One region of the uncultured Faecalibacterium sp. genome, then DNA from elsewhere that is predicted to be linked to it. Evidence: predicted binding sites of a transcription regulator. Region 1 holds the regulator's gene; the other holds the start of a gene.
The links. The regulator Rex, encoded in region 1, represses fermentation and respiration genes when NADH is low (regulators of the CRP and FNR family bind a similar motif). The targets are predictions, from matches to a motif close to ATTGTTAANNNNTTAACAAT.
Positions count from the first base shown of each region.

Region 2: coaD (pantetheine-phosphate adenylyltransferase) is a predicted target of Rex. The motif match lies at 1,919-1,938, and genes of this name have one in related genera.

Region 1 is NZ_FMFG01000021.1:5,078-8,492, forward strand. It holds gene QZL71_RS08350 (ClpP family protease) at 1-548, opposite strand, end outside; gene QZL71_RS08355 (redox-sensing transcriptional repressor Rex) at 810-1,451, shown strand; gene QZL71_RS08360 (thymidine kinase) at 1,702-2,319, shown strand; gene QZL71_RS08365 (ABC transporter substrate-binding protein) at 2,919-3,415, shown strand, end outside.
Region 2 is NZ_FMFG01000018.1:37,618-41,032, forward strand. It holds gene QZL71_RS07805 (acetyl-CoA C-acetyltransferase) at 11-1,228, opposite strand; gene coaD (pantetheine-phosphate adenylyltransferase) at 1,309-1,815, opposite strand; gene QZL71_RS07815 (butyryl-CoA:acetate CoA-transferase) at 2,329-3,415, shown strand, end outside.

The DNA.
Region 1 (3,415 bases):
TGGAGCATCAGGTCGGTGTAGCGTTTTTCGGTCATGCCGCTGTGGGCCGCTACGAAGCCGGTGATGCGCTGCTGCATCTGCTCAAAGCTGCGCATGGTCTGCGGCACCCCCAGAATGACGCCGGAATGCCGCACCGGGTGCACGGTCATGGTGGCTGTGGGCACGATGAAGCTGCGCCGGGCGCTGACGGCAAGCGGGATGCCGATGGAGTGCCCGCCGCCCAGCACAAGCGTTGCACTGGGTTTGGACACGCTGGCGATCAGCTCCGCCAGCGCAAGGCCTGCTTCCACATCACCGCCTACCGTGTTCAGCAGCACCAGCAGACCTTCGATGCGAGGATCCTCCTGCGCGGCCACCAGCTGCGGGATGACATGCTCATACTTCGTGGTCTTCTGGCCCTGCGGCGCTTCCGAATGGCCTTCGATCTGGCCGATGACGGTCAGACAGTGGATCACATGCTCCCCGCGGGCCAGCGTGACCGTGCCCAGATCCTCGATCTCTTCTTTTTCCAGCCGTCCTGCGTCGGTCTGCTGCGTTTCATCGTTCATATGCTTTCCTCCTGCGTTTTTTGTCAGCATTCCCCAGCCTGTGCCGGGCTATGCAGACCCGCTGCAGCAAAAAAGCGGTAACATTTCATAAAAATTTTTTGAGAATGATTTGACATTCTCCATCGGTGCAGTATACTTTAAATAATTGACTGTAATATCTGCAATATGAACCCGTAAACGGATCGGGGTTTCTCTGCGCCGCATCTGTAAAGCAGGCAGCTGCGGCAAGTACTGCGATAGAGCGAAAGGAGAAAGTATTCTATGAACACTCCTGCAAGGGCTTCGCTTCCCGTTATCAAGCGTCTTCCCAAATATTACCGCTATCTGTGCTCTCTGCAGGCGGACGGCATCAACAGCATTTCTTCCCGCGAGCTGGCTGCTCAGATGGGCACCACCGCTTCGCAGGTACGGCAGGACTTCAACTGCATCGGCGATGTGAATGGCCGGCAGGGCATCGGCTACTCGGTGGAAAACCTGCTCTCCATTCTGGAAGGCCTGCTGTTCGGCAACGGCGACCGCCTGCCCACCATCCTGATCGGCTGCGGCCGTCTGGGCAAGGCAGTGAGCCGCTTTATCACCACCGATACCAACGGCTACCGCCTGATCGCCGCCTTTGACGTGGCACAGAGCGAGGTGGGCAAGGAGATCAGCGGCATCCAGATCCGCCATATCGACGAGCTGGAGTCTTTCTGTGCCGAGCATCACCCCAAGGTCGCAGTGCTCTGTGTGCCCCGCGACGGTGCGGAACAGGTCAGCGGCCGTCTGGTGGATCTGGGCATCGAGGGCTTCTGGAACTTCTCCCACTATGACCTCTCTGTGCCGTATCCCGATGTGGTGGTGGAGAACGTCCATCTGGGCGACAGCCTGATGAGCCTTGGCTACCGCCTGCGCAATCAGGACTGAATATACCTATTATAAGTAATAAGAGAACCCTCTCAGTCAAAGCCTGAGATGCCGCTGAACCCTCTCAGTCTCGCATACACTCGACAGCTCCCCCGAAAGGGTAGCTTTATGAGTGGGGACGGGAAAGTTTCTGCTTCTCCGGCGAAGGACAGCCTGCCCGGAAGATGCAGAAAAGCTCCCCCATCGGGGGAGCTGGCAAAGCCGTCAGGCTTTGGCTGAGAGGGTTCTTTCTGTAAGGAGAGTTTTTCAAATGGCAAAACTGTATTTCCGTTACGGCGCGATGAACAGCGGCAAAAGCACCGCCCTGATGCAGGTAGCCCACAACTACGAAGAACAGGGGATGCGGGTGCTGATCCTCAAGCCACAGGTGGACACCAAGGGCGGCGGTGAGCTGGTGAGCCGTCTGGGCGTGCGCCGCAAGGCTGATCTGCTGATCCCGCCGGAGACGGACGTGTTCGAGGCCGTGCGCACGGCCAACGCTGACGGTGCGCCGCTGGCCTGCGTGCTGTGCGACGAGAGCCAGTTTTTCACTGCGCAGCAGGCAGAACAGCTGTTCATGGTCACGGTGGATTTGAACATTCCGGTGATCTGCTACGGCCTGCGGGCAGATTTTTCGCTCAAGGGCTTTCCCGGCTCTACCCGCCTGCTGGAGCTGGCCCACACCATCGAGGAAATGAAGACTATCTGCACCTGCGGCCGCAAGGCCATCTGCAACTGCCGCAGGGTGAACGGCAGATTCGTCTTTGAGGGCGAGCAGGTGGCCATCGATCTGGAAAACGATGTGCAGTACGTGAGCATGTGCCCCCAGTGCTATTTCAAGGCAAAGCGCGCGTTCTACGCCGAAAAAGCTGCTTCGCGGGTCGAATAAACTTGTATACAAGGCTGCTGTGTCCAACGACACGGCAGCCTTTCTTTTTTATTCCCGGCCCACAGGCGCAGTCCACGCAGCAGCGCAAAATATGTTGCTGTCGGTGCTTCTTCACCCCCCAAAAGGGCGAAGAAGCACCGATTTCCACGCCTGCAGACCGGTGCCGGATGCCCGCTTCACGCAATTGATATATCAGAGTGAACATTTTTTGCGCTATTGATATATCAGTTCAAAGGCTCCCATCCGGGCTTTTTAAGCTGGTGTTCGTCCACAATATATGCAACGTTTCCACGTTCTGAAACGGAATGTTTACAAAATTATCGCAAAATTCGACGTTCCCTCTATGATGCATCCCAGTTTTCTATGCAAAATAGCGAAGTATACATGTTGCACAGTTTTTCGAGCCAAGTTTATTCATTTCAGCGAAGGCGTCAATTCTTGCGCGGAAACAAGAGCAATATTTGTACGTTTTTTGTTTAGATATCTGCAATTTGCGTCTTTCTTTTTGGTTGTTGTTTTGTTATCATAATTGTATACAACGGGGTATGTGCAGACCCCCGTTCGAGATGATGTTTTCTGTATTTAGGAGGAGAACAAAAATGAGCAAGGCAATTTCTCGTCGTGATTTCATGAAGGTCACCGGCGCTGTGGGCGCTGCCGGCCTTCTGGCTGCCTGCGGCGGCAACTCTGCTGCATCCAGCTCTGCTGCTTCCACCGCTTCTTCCGCTCCCGCTGCTTCTGCAGACGAGAGCCTGGCACTGTCTGACGGCCCTGTTTCCATGACCATCAGCTGGTGGGGCGGCGACAGCCGTCACGAGGCTTACCAGAACGCCATCAAGGAGTTCCAGGCTGAGCACACCAACATCACCATCGAGCCCACCTTCGCCGCATGGTCCGGCTGGGAAGAGAAAATGGCAGCTGCCTTCATCGCTGGCAACGCACAGGATGTGTGCCAGGTGAACTGGAACTGGCTGTACAACTACTCTGCTGATGGCAGCAAGTTCGTGGACCTGAACACTGTTTCCAAGTTCCTGGATCTGACCCAGTGGGATGACGCTGCCATGGACGCCTGCTACGTTGCAAACAGCCAGCAGTG
Region 2 (3,415 bases), on a different contig from region 1:
GAGGTGAAGCTTAGTCCATCTCAACGATGGTAGCGCAGCCCATGCCGCCGCCGATGCACAGGGTAGCCAGGCCCTTGTGTGCACCGCGATGCTTCATAGCATACAGCAGGGTGACCAGGATACGAGCGCCGGAAGCGCCGACCGGGTGGCCCAGAGCAATTGCGCCGCCGTTGACGTTCACCTTGCTCATATCAAAGTTCAGAGCCTGACTGACAGCCACAGACTGAGCAGCAAATGCCTCGTTGGCCTCGATCAGATCCATGTCAGCAACAGTCAGGCCGGTCTTTGCCATGACCTTCTTGGTAGCGGCGATGGGGCCCAGGCCCATGACTTCGGGCTCAACGCCTGCCAGAGCACCGGCGACCCAGGTAGCCAGAGGCTTCACGCCCAGCTCCTTGGCCTTCTCCTCGCTCATGATGACCAGAGCAGCAGCGCCGTCATTGATGGCGGAAGAGTTGCCGGCGGTCACGATGCCGTCCTTGGTGAAAGCGGGCTTCAGCTTTGCCAGCACTTCAGGAGCGCTCAGACGGGGGCCTTCATCAGTATCGAACACGGTGTCGCCCTTCTTGCCCTTGATCACAACGGGAACGATCTCGTCCTTGAAAGCGCCGTCCTTGATAGCCTTGTCAGCCTTCAGCTGGCTGTTGTATGAGAACTCGTCCAGCATCTCACGGGTGATGGGGCTGTAGCCGTACTTCTTCTGATAAGTCTCGTTGGTGCAGACATTCTCAGCGGTCATGCCCATGTGCTTGTTGAAGCCGCAGGCATCCCACAGAGCATCGTTGACCATGGTATCCACGATCTCGCTCTTGCCCATGGGTGCGCCCATGCGGTAGCCGTAACGAGCCTTCTGCAGTGCGAAGGGAGCCATGTCCATGTTCTCCATGCCGCCTGCGACCACGATGTCAGCATCGCCAGCCTCGATCATCTGAGCAGCCATGTTGACGCAGTTCAGACCGGAGCCGCACACCACGTTGACGGTGACAGCCGGGGTCTCGATGGGCAGGCCAGCCTTCAGAGCAGCCTGACGAGCGACGTTCTGGCCCAGACCGGCCTGAATGACGCAGCCCATGTAGACATGATCGACCTGCTCGGGAGCGACGTTTGCACGGTTCAGAGCTTCCTTGATGACGATGGAGCCAAGCTCAACTGCGGGAACGTTTGCCAGAGTGCCGCCGAATTTGCCAATAGCGGTACGGCATGCAGATGCGATAACGATCTTTTTCATGTGAATAGCCTCCTGAATTGTGTATGTGTTACTTTTCGTAAGCCATTTTTATCAAAAACGCCCGTAAGCGCTTTTACAAATTAGGTCTCGGGGTCTTTTTTCTGCCGGATCAGCGCATACTTTTCGTTGACCGCCTTTTCCACATTGGGTGTGACGAACTTACCGATGTCGCTGCCGTAGTAAGCTGCCTCTTTTACAATGGTGGAAGAAAGGTAGCTCCACTTGATGCTCGTTGCCAGAAACATGGTCTCGATGCCGGGCATCAGTGCGTGATTGGTCTGCGCAAGCTGGATCTCGTTTTCAAAATCCGTCACCGCCCGCAGGCCCCGCACCATCACCGAAGCGTGCCGTTTCTTGGCGAACTCCACGGTCAGGCCGTCGAAGCTCTCCACCGAAACATTCTGGATGCCTTTGCAGCATTCCTTTAGAAGCTCCACGCGTTCCTCCACGGTGAACAGCGGATTCTTTGCGCTGTTGTTGAGCACCGCCACGATCAGATGATCGTTGATCTTTGCTGCGCGCTTGATGATATCGAGATGCCCTTTTGTGACCGGATCGAACGAACCGGGATAAACTGCTGTTGCCATCGTCTGGTGTCCTCCTTGAGCGCTGTGAAAAGCGCGTTTTGGTTCTGCCATGATAGCACTTTCCAGTCTTGGGTGCAAGATTTTTGTGCAAGCTGTACGTTTTATCGTTAAAATTTAAACAATCAATGTCGTGCTGCATCGCAGCTGCCTGCTACGCTATAAGTAAACCATATCGTCAAAATTTTATCAAGTCCTTTTGCAAAGATTTTGGTTTTCCAGTACCAAACAATCGTCCAAAAACTCCTCGAATTTTGTCCATATTGCCAGTCGGTCAAAATTTTCTCGATAAACTATTGATTCTACACATTGTTAATGTTATAACTAAGTTGTGCAGATCTGCTGCCCTGTCCGACAGCTGCCTTCTGCTGGTTATCAGGATATCATCCGCCTGTGTCAGAGCTGTGTTCAAATTGCCAACAGGTGGTAAACATCCTGCAAAGATTTGTCCGTGCAGGAAGAGTAAATGATAAATTTACAATTCCTTTATGTTATTATAGGAGAGGATGGTTTATAATGGATTTTACGGAACTGTATGCTCAGAAGAAAATGACCGCCGCTCAGGCTGCCGCACTGGTCAAAAGCGGTGACTGGGTGGATTACGGCTGGGCTGTGAACACCCCTGTGGCGGTGGATGCCGAGATCGCAAAGCGTCTGCCTGAGCTGGAAGGTGTCAACTTCCGCGGCGGCATCCTGATGTGGGTGCCCGCGATCTTCCAGATCGACGATCCCGCTGCACACATGACATGGAACAGCTGGCATATGGGCGGCATTGAGCGCAAGGCCATTGCACAGGGCTTCTCCTTCTACTCCCCCATCCGTTATTCCGAGCTGCCCCGCTACTACCGCGAAAGCCCGGATCCGCTGGATGTGGCGGTGTTCCAGGTGACCCCCATGGACGAGCACGGCTACTTCAACTTCGGCCCCAGTGCATCTCATCTGGGTGCTGTGTGCGAAAAAGCCAAGAAGATCATCGTTGAGGTCAACAAGAACATGCCCCGCTGCCTTGGCGGCATGGAGAACTGCATCCATATTTCTCAGGTCACCGGCATCGTGGAAGGCGAGAACCCGCCCATCGGCCAGATGGCCGCTCCCGGTGCTGCTACCGAAGTGGATCTGAAGGTTGCCAACCTGATCGTTCCGCAGATCCCCAACGGTGCCTGCCTGCAGCTGGGCATCGGCGGTATGCCCAATGCCATCGGCAGCCTGATCGCACAGAGCGATTTGAAGGATCTGGGCGTGCACACCGAAATGTATGTGGATGCCTTTGTGGATATCGCCAAGGCCGGCAAGATCACCGGTGCACGCAAGCAGCTGGACAAGGGCCGTCAGGTCTACGCCTTCGGTGCCGGCACCCAGAAAATGTACGATTACCTGAACGATAACCCGGAGTGCATGTCTGCACCCGTGGACTACACCAACGATATCCGCAGCATCTCCGCACTGGATAACTTTATTTCCATCAACAACGCTGTGGACATCGACCTGTTCGGTCAGGTGAACGCCGAGACTGCAGGCCTCAAGCACATCTCCGGTGCCGGCGGTCAGCTGGACTTCGTTCTGGGCGCATACCTTTCCAAGGGCGGCAAGAGCTTTATCTGCC